DNA from 3 places in the Luteibacter sp. PvP120 genome. Region 2 is predicted to be linked to each of the others. Evidence: predicted binding sites of a transcription regulator. Region 2 holds the regulator's gene; each other region holds the start of a gene.
The links. The regulator FliA, encoded in region 2, starts transcription of late flagellar genes. The targets are predictions, from matches to a motif close to TAAAGTTTNNCNNNCNNNGGCCGATAA.
Positions count from the first base shown of each region.

Region 1 (3,273 bases), on a different contig from region 2:
GGGCTTCACGGGTGGCGGGACCGACGATGGCTTCGGTATCGAACATGGCGCGTCAGGTGGCGAAGTTGTTGACAGTGGCACTCAACTCGCCTGCGCCTTCCTTCAGTCCACCGCACGCCCGGGCGATATCGTCACACGTCGCCGCCGTCTTTTCGGTTTCCTCGGCGATATGTTGCACGGCCGTGGCGACTTCCCGCGCAGCAACGGCCTGTTCCTCGGCGCCGCAGGAGATTTCCGACATGGCCTGCGTCGTGTTCACCACGCCGAACAGGATCTTGTCGAACGCGGCCGAGGCTTCTTTCGATATCTGGCTGCCCTGCGAGACACGCTTGGTGGACTCGGCGATCAGCTTGGAAATCTCCTTGGCGGCCTGCGAGGAACGTTCGGCGAGCTTGCGCACCTCGTCGGCGACCACGGAGAAGCCCAGGCCGTGCTCGCCCGCGCGTGCCGCTTCGATGGCCGCGTTGAAGGCCAGCAGGTTGGTCTGGCTGGCGATTTCGCCGATCACCTTGCTGATGTCGCCGATGTCTTCCGACGACTTGTTGATCAGATCCATCGACTCGATGGATTTTTCCAGTGCCTTGGCGCCGCGCTCGGCTTCCTGCTGCGTGTCCTTGGCCAGCCGGTCGGCGCTCTGCGCGTTGCTGGCAATGGAACTGATGGACGCGGTCAGCTCTTCGATGGTGGCGTTCATTTCCTCCACCGTCGCCCCCAGCAGCTGGGCGCCGGCGGCCATGTCGTTGGACTGCTGGGCGATCTGGGTCGACGCGGACGAGAAATCCTCGGCACGCCGCTTGACCAGCTCTTCCAGCTCACCCTGGAACGTGACGTCGGCGGCGAACTTCACGATCTTCTGCAGCTTGCCGTTGCCGTCGTAGATGGGGTTATAGCTGGCCTGCAACCAGACCCGGCGGCCGCCCTTGGCCAGCCGGCGGTAACGACCGGAGTCGAATTCACCACGGCGCAACCGTTCCCAGAACGCCGCGTATTCCGGGCTCGACGTATAGGCGTCGTCACACAGCTTGCGATGGTGCTGGCCGATGAGCTCGTCTGCCGTGTAACCGACCACAGCCAGAAAATTGGCGTTGGCGGCGATCACGTGACCGCCGAGGTCGAACTCGATCACGGCCTGGGACTTGTCCAGCGCGGTCATCTTGCCGTCCAGTTCCGCGGACCTGTCCACCAGCGTGGTGATCTCGGTGGCGAACTTGACGACCTTGTATGGCTTGCCCTCGGCAGTGAAGACGGGGTTGTAGGAGGCACTGAGCCAGACCTCACGGCCGTCTGCGCCGATACGCTTGAACTCGCCGACCTCGGGCTTCCCGGCGGAAAGGCGCTGCCAGAACGTCGCGTAATCGTCGCTGGCGGCGAAAGCGGGCTCACAGAACAGACGATGGTGTTTCCCGACCACGGCATCGGAGGTGTAACCGAGCACGTCCAGGAAATTCTGGTTGGCGGTCAGAACCGTGCCGTGCAGGTCGAACTCGATGATGGCCTGGACACGATGCAGCGCGTCGTTCATCGCCTTCAGGTCGTTCAGTTCCAGCGTCTCGCTCGCGTTCGTGCCCATGACGTCTCTCGATCTGTGTGAGTAGACGTTTTATCGCCTCAAAATCGGCAAACTTGAGCTTGTTTTTGCGTGACCGGCCTTCACATGGATCAAATGCAGGGTCATAGGTGAAAGCAAAGCCATGTGAAGGCGCTGATGGGTTCGGCTTGGGGGCAGGCCCGGCGACAAGATCCGGATGGCACGCGGCGACCTCGGTGGGCAGGATGGCACCGTGCCCACCACCGGAAAAAGTCCCATGGTCTTTCGCATCCGCGGTCTCGATCCCGCGCCCTTTGTTCCCTATTACGGCCTCGACGACGCTTCACTGGCCGCACAAGGCGCGCTGCGCGTCATCGCCACCGACGACACGGGCTACCCCGAGCGCGTCGAACTACGCGCGGCGCACCGGGGTGAGACCCTGCTGCTGCTCAACTACGAACACCAGCCGATCGCCGGTCCGTATCGCGCCAGCCACGCGATCTTCGTGCGCGAAGGCGCCACGCAGGCCTATGACGCCGTGGATGAGGTGCCGGAGGTGATGCGTGTGCGGCAGCTTTCGTTGCGCGGCTTCGATGCGCGCGGACACATCGCCCAGGCCCTGCTCGTGGCCGGCACGCAGGTGACGGAGGCGGTGCGGCAGCTGTTCGCCAACGATGCCGTTCGCTATATCCACGCGCACTACGCGGCGTACGGTTGCTACGCTGCACGCCTCGACCGCATCGCCTCCGCGGAGGCCTAGAGCTTGTAGTTGATCCCGAACATCACCGTGCGCCCGTAGGTATCGAACTCCAGCGGCCGGGCCACCTTCACGCCGCTGGGCAGGCTGAGGATCTGCTGGGTCTTCATCGGCGAATCGGTAAGGTTGTTGACCTGCAGGAGGATCGACAGCCCGTTCCACGTCCCGTGGTCGAAGGCGTAGCCGAGCTGCAAGTCGGTCTGCTTGTCGGCCAGCACCTGGGTGTAGCCCAACTGGTCGAACAGGGCCACGGCCTCGCCGGTGAACGACGAACGGTAACGCTCGGCGACACGCACCGACCAGCCGTACTTTTCGTAGTAGAGCGCCAGGTTGGCGACCTTCCTCGACAGGCCGGGCAGGGTGGAGGGACTGCCGGGGATACTGGACACCGCGCTCACCGGCAGCGTGCTGTTGGTCAGCGAGAAGTTGGCCTGCACGCCGAAACCGTCGAGGGCCCGCGAGACCAGCCCGCCTTCCAGTGAGCCGGATAGCTCCAGGCCCTGCATCTTGCCGCCGGTGCCGTTCTCCGGCCGGGTGAACGAGCCCCGTGTGCTGGTCGGCACCAGGGTGGGGGTGTCGTTCGTGTAGCCCGAGAAGTCGTAGTCCAGGGTGGTCTGATTGTAGATGTAGTTCAGCAGGTTCTTGTTGAATACCGCGACGGCCACGTAGCTGGCCGTGCCGAAGTATTTTTCCCACGACAGGTCCGCGCCCACCGCGATATACGGCTTCAGCTTCGGGTTGCCGCCGCTGCCCGACCACAGCACCTGGCCCGCGGCCGGGCCTTCGGTCACCTGTGCGACACCCGCGGAGGTCGCCACCTTCTCGTCGTCGATGCGTCCGCGCGCCATGGTCTTGGCCAGGCCGAAGCGCAGGAACTGTTTGTCGGACACTTCGGCGGCGAGGTTCAGGCTGGGCAGCACCTTGCTGTACTTCGTGCCGTCGGAGATACGACCGACCAGGGTGTTACCGTTGGTCTGCAAGGCGTCGG
Region 1 covers NZ_JBSRXP010000001.1:503,465-506,737, reverse strand. Annotated here, with positions in the region: gene ACVKN3_RS01845 (CheR family methyltransferase) at 1-46, opposite strand, end outside; gene ACVKN3_RS01840 (methyl-accepting chemotaxis protein) at 53-1,570, opposite strand; gene ACVKN3_RS01835 (DUF1203 domain-containing protein) at 1,806-2,288, shown strand; gene ACVKN3_RS01830 (TonB-dependent receptor) at 2,285-3,273, opposite strand, start outside.
Region 1: a site for FliA is predicted at 1,601-1,627, ahead of ACVKN3_RS01840 (methyl-accepting chemotaxis protein). Genes of this name have one in related genera too.

Region 2 (3,273 bases):
GGCTGCCGCGGTCGCCGTCGACGTGGCGGCCGCCGAGATCGGCACGGCAAGCGCCACCGGCGGCGCGGACACGGCGCGACCGGGGATCAGCAGGCGATCGAGCAGCGAACGCGGTGCGGGCTCGATCGGCACGCCGCCGTCGGCGGCACGCATCATGTCGTTGAGCAGGTCGAGCGATTCGAGCAGCGCGTCCATATAGGCGGCGTGCAGCACGATCACCCCGTTGCGGGCCTCGTTGAGCAGATCCTCGCCACGATGGCACAGCTCGACCATGGCGTTGAGGCCAAGGAAGCCCGCCCCGCCTTTCACCGTGTGGAAGGCACGGAACACCGCGTTAAGCAGCTCCACGTCGTGCGGAGAGGCTTCGAGATCCACGAGCTGTTCGCCCAGGCTCTCGAGCAATTCGCGCGCTTCGATCAGGAAGACATTGAGCAGCTCGTTGTCCAGCTCCACGCTCATAGGGTACTCAGAAACCGAATTCGCTGAGGAGCCGGTCCACTTCGTCCTGGCTGACCTTCTCGGCGGCCGGCGCATTACCGCCCGCGAGCGAACCGGTGAGTCGGACCAGCTCGACGAGCGAGGATTCGACCTTGGCCATGAAGGCCTCGACCTGGGCCACGCGCTGACCGGAAAGATCCTGCCAGGACTGCGCCTCGACCATCTCGCCCAGCCCGATGTCGCAGCTTTGCGCGAAGTCGCCGACACGCACGGCCAGTGCCGTGGCGTGGGTGCCGAACGCCGGATCGGCGTGATCCAGCACCAGAATCTCATCGGCCTGCTTGGCCAGCGCCTGAGCCTGCGGACGCAGCTTCTCGCTGAAGTCCAGCGTGCGATGGGCCGCCGTGGAGCTCATTTCCAGCACATCACGCAGATGCTTGCGCGCATCGCTCATGTTGCCCGGCACGCCATCGGTGGAGATGTCGGAGGCCAGGCGACGCGCGGATTCGTGCAGGTCGCGCGCGAGGTGGCCCAGCGCCAGGAACAGGTGCTGCTCGCGGCTGCGGATCAGGTCGTCGAGCGCTTTCTCGAACGCCGCCGAGTCGTCGGCATCGAGCAGTTCACGCAACTGGGGGGCCACGTCCTGGCCGGGGGAAAGCATCGTGTTCATCGTCATTCCCTCAGCCCGCTGCCGCGGCAAGTCGTTCGAATATCTTGTCGAGCTTTTCCTTCAGCGTCACCGCCGTGAAGGGCTTGACCACGTAACCGTTCACGCCGCTCTGCGCGGCGGCGATGATCTGGTCGCGGTTGTTTTCCGCGGTGACCATCAACACGGGCATGGACTTCAACGCCGCATCCGCGCGAATGGCGCGAAGCAGGTCGATGCCCGTCATGTTGGGCATGTTCCAGTCGGTGACGACCAGGTCGATGGGCTGCGCGCGCAGCAGCGCGAGCGCCGCGTTGCCGTCTTCGGCCTCCTGGATGAGCGTGTTGGTGAAACCCAACTCGACCAGGAGGTTCCTGACGATGCGCCGCATGGTGGAAAAATCGTCCACCACGAGGATCTTCATGTTCTTGTCCAAAACTGCTCTCCGCCTCGTACGCTTTTTTCTTTACCGGCGACGGCACCGCGATGCCGTCACTGCTTGTCTTTCCAACCCGACATGCGTGCGCGGAGGCGAATCAGGGCCTGGCCATGGATCTGGCACACCCGCGACTCGCTCACACCCAGCACCGCACCGATTTCCTTCAGGTTGAGCTCTTCATCGTAGTACAGGGACATGACCAGCTTCTCGCGTTCCGGCAAACCGTCGATCGAATGGGCCAGCGCGTCGCGCAGGCCGTTCTTCTCGAAGTTGCCTTCCGGACCCGCGGCGTCCGGGTCCGCCACGTCGATCGCCGCGCCTTCGTCGCCTTCCGGCGCCGTCAGGCTGAGCAACCGCGCGCTCGCCGCGTCGGCCAGGATCTGGTTGTACTCCATGGCGTCGATGCCCAGCCGCTTCATCACTTCCGCGTCTTCGGCGTCGCCACCCGTCTCGTTCTCGATCTGTCTCGTTACCTCCGCCACCTCGCGCAGCTTCCGATGGACGGAGCGCGGGGTCCAGTCCGTCTTGCGCAGTTCGTCCAGCATGGCGCCACGAATGCGGATTCCCGCATAGGTCTCGAAGCTGGCCGCGCGAGTCGGCGAGTAATTCCTTGCCGCCTCCAGTAGCCCGATCATCCCGGCCTGCATCAGGTCGTTCGCATCCACGCTCGGCGGCAGGCGACCCATCAGGTGATAGGCGATCCGGCGCACCAGCGGGGCATGCGTCCTGACCAGCTGGTCGGCCGAAACCTTTGTTACTTCAAGGTATTCGCTTGCAACACTCACAGTGGCAGCCCTCCCCCCATGTGGTTCCGTTCGGCGAAAAAGCCGATGCGGCCCTGCACCCGGGGTTCGGGTTCACCCCATGTATCGACCGACCGGGCAAGATTCTTGAATCCCACGGCCGAACGGCTGCTCGGCCAGGCGTCGACCACGGCCGACTGGCGGCGGATGGCCTGTCGCAGGTACTCGTCGTGCGGCACCATGCCCATGAAGTCCAGGGACACGTCCAGGAAGCGATTGGTCACGCGGGCCAGCTTCTCGAACAGCTGGCGGCCTTCCTGGGCGTGGCGGACCATGTTGGCCACGATGCGGAAGCGGTTGACGTCGAATTCGCGGCTCATCACCTTGATCAGCGCGTAGGCGTCGGTCAGCGAGGCCGGCTCGTCGCAGACCACCACCACCACCTCGTCCGACGCGGCGGCGAACATCGAGACGCTGTCGGAGATGCCGGCCGCGGTGTCGACGATCAGGTATTCGGGGGCCACGGGGTATTCGTCGAACGCGCGGATCACCGCGGCGTGCTCGATGTTCGGGAGCTGCGCCATGCGGCGCGCGCCCGAGGTGGCGGGGATCACCTTCAAGCCGTGGTTGGCATGGAGGATCAGGTCCTCGATGCGGCACTCGCCCTCGAGCATGTGACCCAGGTGGCGCGTGGGCTGCAGGCCGAGGAGCACGTCGATGTTGGCCATGGCCAGGTCCGCGTCCAGCAGGACCACGTCGCGCCCGCCCATGGACAGCGCCATGCCCAGGTTGACCGCCACCGTGGTCTTGCCCACGCCGCCCTTGCCGCCCGCGATCGCGATGCTGCGGGTCGGGCGACGGTCGGCAAGCCAGTTGAGTCCGGCGGCCTGGGTGGAATCGACGTGTGTGCTCATGAAGGAATTCACTGCCGTGAAAGGGTGTGCGGATGCGGATGCCGTAGTCACGTTACTTCAGTTCCGGGGTCAGGCGAGGGCGGGCGTGGCGGC
Region 2 covers NZ_JBSRXP010000005.1:82,931-86,203, reverse strand. Annotated here, with positions in the region: gene ACVKN3_RS11685 (chemotaxis protein CheA) at 1-459, opposite strand, end outside; gene ACVKN3_RS11680 (protein phosphatase CheZ) at 467-1,108, opposite strand; gene cheY (chemotaxis response regulator CheY) at 1,119-1,520, opposite strand; gene ACVKN3_RS11670 (RNA polymerase sigma factor FliA) at 1,577-2,308, opposite strand; gene ACVKN3_RS11665 (P-loop NTPase) at 2,305-3,180, opposite strand; gene flhF (flagellar biosynthesis protein FlhF) at 3,250-3,273, opposite strand, start outside.

Region 3 (3,273 bases), on a different contig from region 2:
GAGGATCTCGACGGGGGTCACGTCCGGTTTGTAGATGGCGAAGGCTTCGCCGATACGCAGTGCTTCGTCGTGGGCCAGTTCGGCGCGGCGGTACAGCCATTCGGCAGTGACGCCATGGTCCGGATGGATGGCCACGCCGACCACGGCGCGCCCGTGCCAGGGGCGCTCGCCGCGCAGCAGCGCCTTGTCGAACGCGGCCACGATACGCGTGGCGGCCAGCAACGCATGCGTGCGGTTACGCACCATCGGCAGCACGACGACGAAGGTGTCGTCGCCGGCGACGAACACCGTGTCCACGTGGCGCACCGCGTCCACGATGCGCTCGCGCGATGCCAGCATCACCTCGCTGCCGAAGTCGTAGCCGAAGCGAAGCTGCGCCTCGCGCATGCCTTGCAGGCGCACGATCAGCACCGCGCACGGGCCCGCATCCACCGACGACCTGTCGAGGATGGCCTGTACCGCCGGCAGGATGTGCGCCCGCTCGTTCATGCCGTGAAATATTCCCGTGGATCGATGCCGTAGGCATTGGACGGCAACGTACGCAGGATTTCCCGGCGTACCACATCCACCTGGCGCATGAGATCCACGATCAGGAAATCGTCGAGGTGGCTCTTGTCCGGCCGCGTGAGGATAGCCACGCGTGGCTGCAGACGCCGCGACTGGTTCTGCACCATCACGATCGCCACCTCACCGGTGTTGAGTTCCACCAGGGTGCCGGTGGGATACACGCCCAGGCACGCCTGGAACTGTTCGACCAGCTCGCCCTGGAACCCATGGTCGCGGCCCTTGTACAGCTCGCGCAACGCCGTGTGCTGGGACACCGCTGCCCGATAGGGCCGCGGCGTCGACATCGCGTGGTAGGTATCGATGATCGCCGCCATGCGGCCGGCCAGGGGGATCGAGGTGCCGGCCAGGCCGGACGGATAACCGGAGCCGTCGAAGCGTTCGTGGTGGGTCAGCACCATGTCGCGCACCTCGTCGTCGAGGACGCCCGAATGATCGAGGATGGCGACACCCTCGCCGACGTGCTGGCGGGCGAGATCCCATTCGTCGTCGTTGAGAGGGCCATCACGACCCAGCAGCTCTTCGGGCAACTGCGACTTGCCCACGTCCATCAGCAGGCCGCCCGCCGCCAGGCTGACGATGGCGTCGCCTTCGAAACCCATGTGGCGACCGAAGGCGGCCGCCAGGGTGCTGCATCCGATCGCGTGCTGGTAGGTATAGCCGTCCCGTCGGCGCAGGCTCTCGATCCAGAAGAAGGCATCGCCACTGCGCAGGACGCTTTCCACCATGGGGCGTACCGCGTTCTCGATGGCCTGCGGTTCCACGGGGCGGCCCTGACGGAGGTCATCCACCATCTGGATCGCGAAATCGGCCACGGTGTCGTACGCCGCCCTGGCGCGCGGCATCTCGTCGTCGAACGACGCGGTGTCGGTATAGGCATGGCGGCTGACCAGGCGCGTGCTGGTAGCCGGCCGGACGACGACAGCCGGCTTGGCCTTGGCCACCACGCTGGGCGGCCTGAGCGAACGATCCGGGCCGACGTGGCGCTGCGTGTCCACGAACACGTATTTGCAGAACCGGCTGAGCGATTCGATGTCCTCACGGGACGTGATGGGCAGGCCCTGCAACGGGAAGGGGGTGTCCGACCAGTCGCAGTCCAGGCGACTGACGTACATGCCGATCTCGAGATCGGTCACGAAGACACGTCGTTCTACCAGGTCATACGCCACGTTTTCCCTCCTTTCTCAACGGTATTCTCGACGCATGTGAGATCCCTGTCGGGTGCGTCGCCGAACGAGCGGCGGACTCTACCGTGTCACGCGCATCGGGTGCTTAACGGCGCGTCTGGCCGATTCTGTAGGTACACGAACGTGAAGGCGGACTTCACATCCTGTCAGGTTTTCGCGGGTACACCGGTCTCATGTATCAGGTCATGCCGACCGGGAGAAAAAGCCATGTCTCGTCGTTCCCTGTTGCCCGCGCTGCTCGTCGCCCTCACCGCCTGCTCGGCCGCGTCCGCACGTGACGAAGGTGTACGACTGCCGGCGCCTGCCGTGGATGCCACGCCGGCCTCGGGCGAGGCTACCGCCGTCTTCGCCGGCGGCTGTTTCTGGGGCGTGGAGGGCGTGTTCCAGCACGTGCGCGGCGTGAAAAGCGTTCGCACGGGCTATGCCGGTGGCGATGCGCAGCATGCCAACTACGACGATGTGAGCGAGGGCGATACCGGCCACGCCGAGTCGGTCAAGGTGGTCTACGACCCCACCCAGGTCACCTACGGCCAGCTGCTGCAGGTGTTCTTCTCGGTGGCGCAGGACCCCACCCTGCTGAACAGGCAGGGACCCGACAGCGGCACGCAGTACCGCTCGGCCATTTTCTACAACTCGCCGGATCAGAAGAAACTGGCCGAGGCCTACATCGCCCAGCTCACCGCGGCCAAGGCGTTCCCCAGCCGCATCGTCACGGAAGTCGCCCCACTGAAGGGCTTCTACCTGGCCGAGGCGGAGCACCAGGACTACATGCGCCTGAACCCGGATGCCATGTACATCGCGATCAACGACCGCCCCAAGGTGCTGGCCCTGCAGCGGATCTACCCGGAGCGGTACGTGACCTCGTGGGCCAACGGGCGCTGATTACAGCATCGGCAGGTTGAGGCCCTGCTCCCGGGCACAATCGATGGCGTCGGCATAACCCGCGTCGGCGTGACGCATGACGCCGGTGCCGGGGTCGTTCCAGAGCACGCGGGCCAGCCGGCGGTCGGCGGCTTCACTGCCGTCGGCCACGATGACTACGCCGCTGTGCTGGCTGTAACCCATGCCGACGCCGCCACCGTGGTGCAGGCTGACCCACGTGGCGCCGCCGGCGACGTTGAGCATGGCATTGAGCAGCGGCCAGTCGCTCACCGCATCGCTGCCGTCGCGCATGGCCTCGGTCTCGCGGTTGGGGCTGGCGACCGATCCGGAATCCAGGTGGTCGCGTCCGATGACCACGGGCGCCTTCAGTTCGCCATGGCGGACCATCTCGTTGAAGGCCAGCGCCAGGCGATGCCGCTGGCCCAGGCCGACCCAGCAGATGCGGGCGGGCAGGCCCTGGAAACTGATCCGCTCGCGCGCCATGTCCAGCCAGCGATGCAGGTGCGGATCGTCGGGGATCAGCTCCTTGACCTTGGCGTCGGTCTTGTAGATGTCTTCCGGGTCGCCGGACAGGGCCACCCAGCGGAACGGGCCGATGCCGCGGCAGAACAGCGGACGCACGAACGCTGGCACGAAACCA
Region 3 covers NZ_JBSRXP010000004.1:243,259-246,531, forward strand. Annotated here, with positions in the region: gene ACVKN3_RS10470 (putative bifunctional diguanylate cyclase/phosphodiesterase) at 1-489, opposite strand, end outside; gene ACVKN3_RS10475 (HD-GYP domain-containing protein) at 486-1,700, opposite strand; gene msrA (peptide-methionine (S)-S-oxide reductase MsrA) at 1,959-2,633, shown strand; gene hutU (urocanate hydratase) at 2,634-3,273, opposite strand, start outside.
Region 3: a site for FliA is predicted at 1,837-1,863, ahead of ACVKN3_RS10475 (HD-GYP domain-containing protein). Genes of this name have one in related genera too.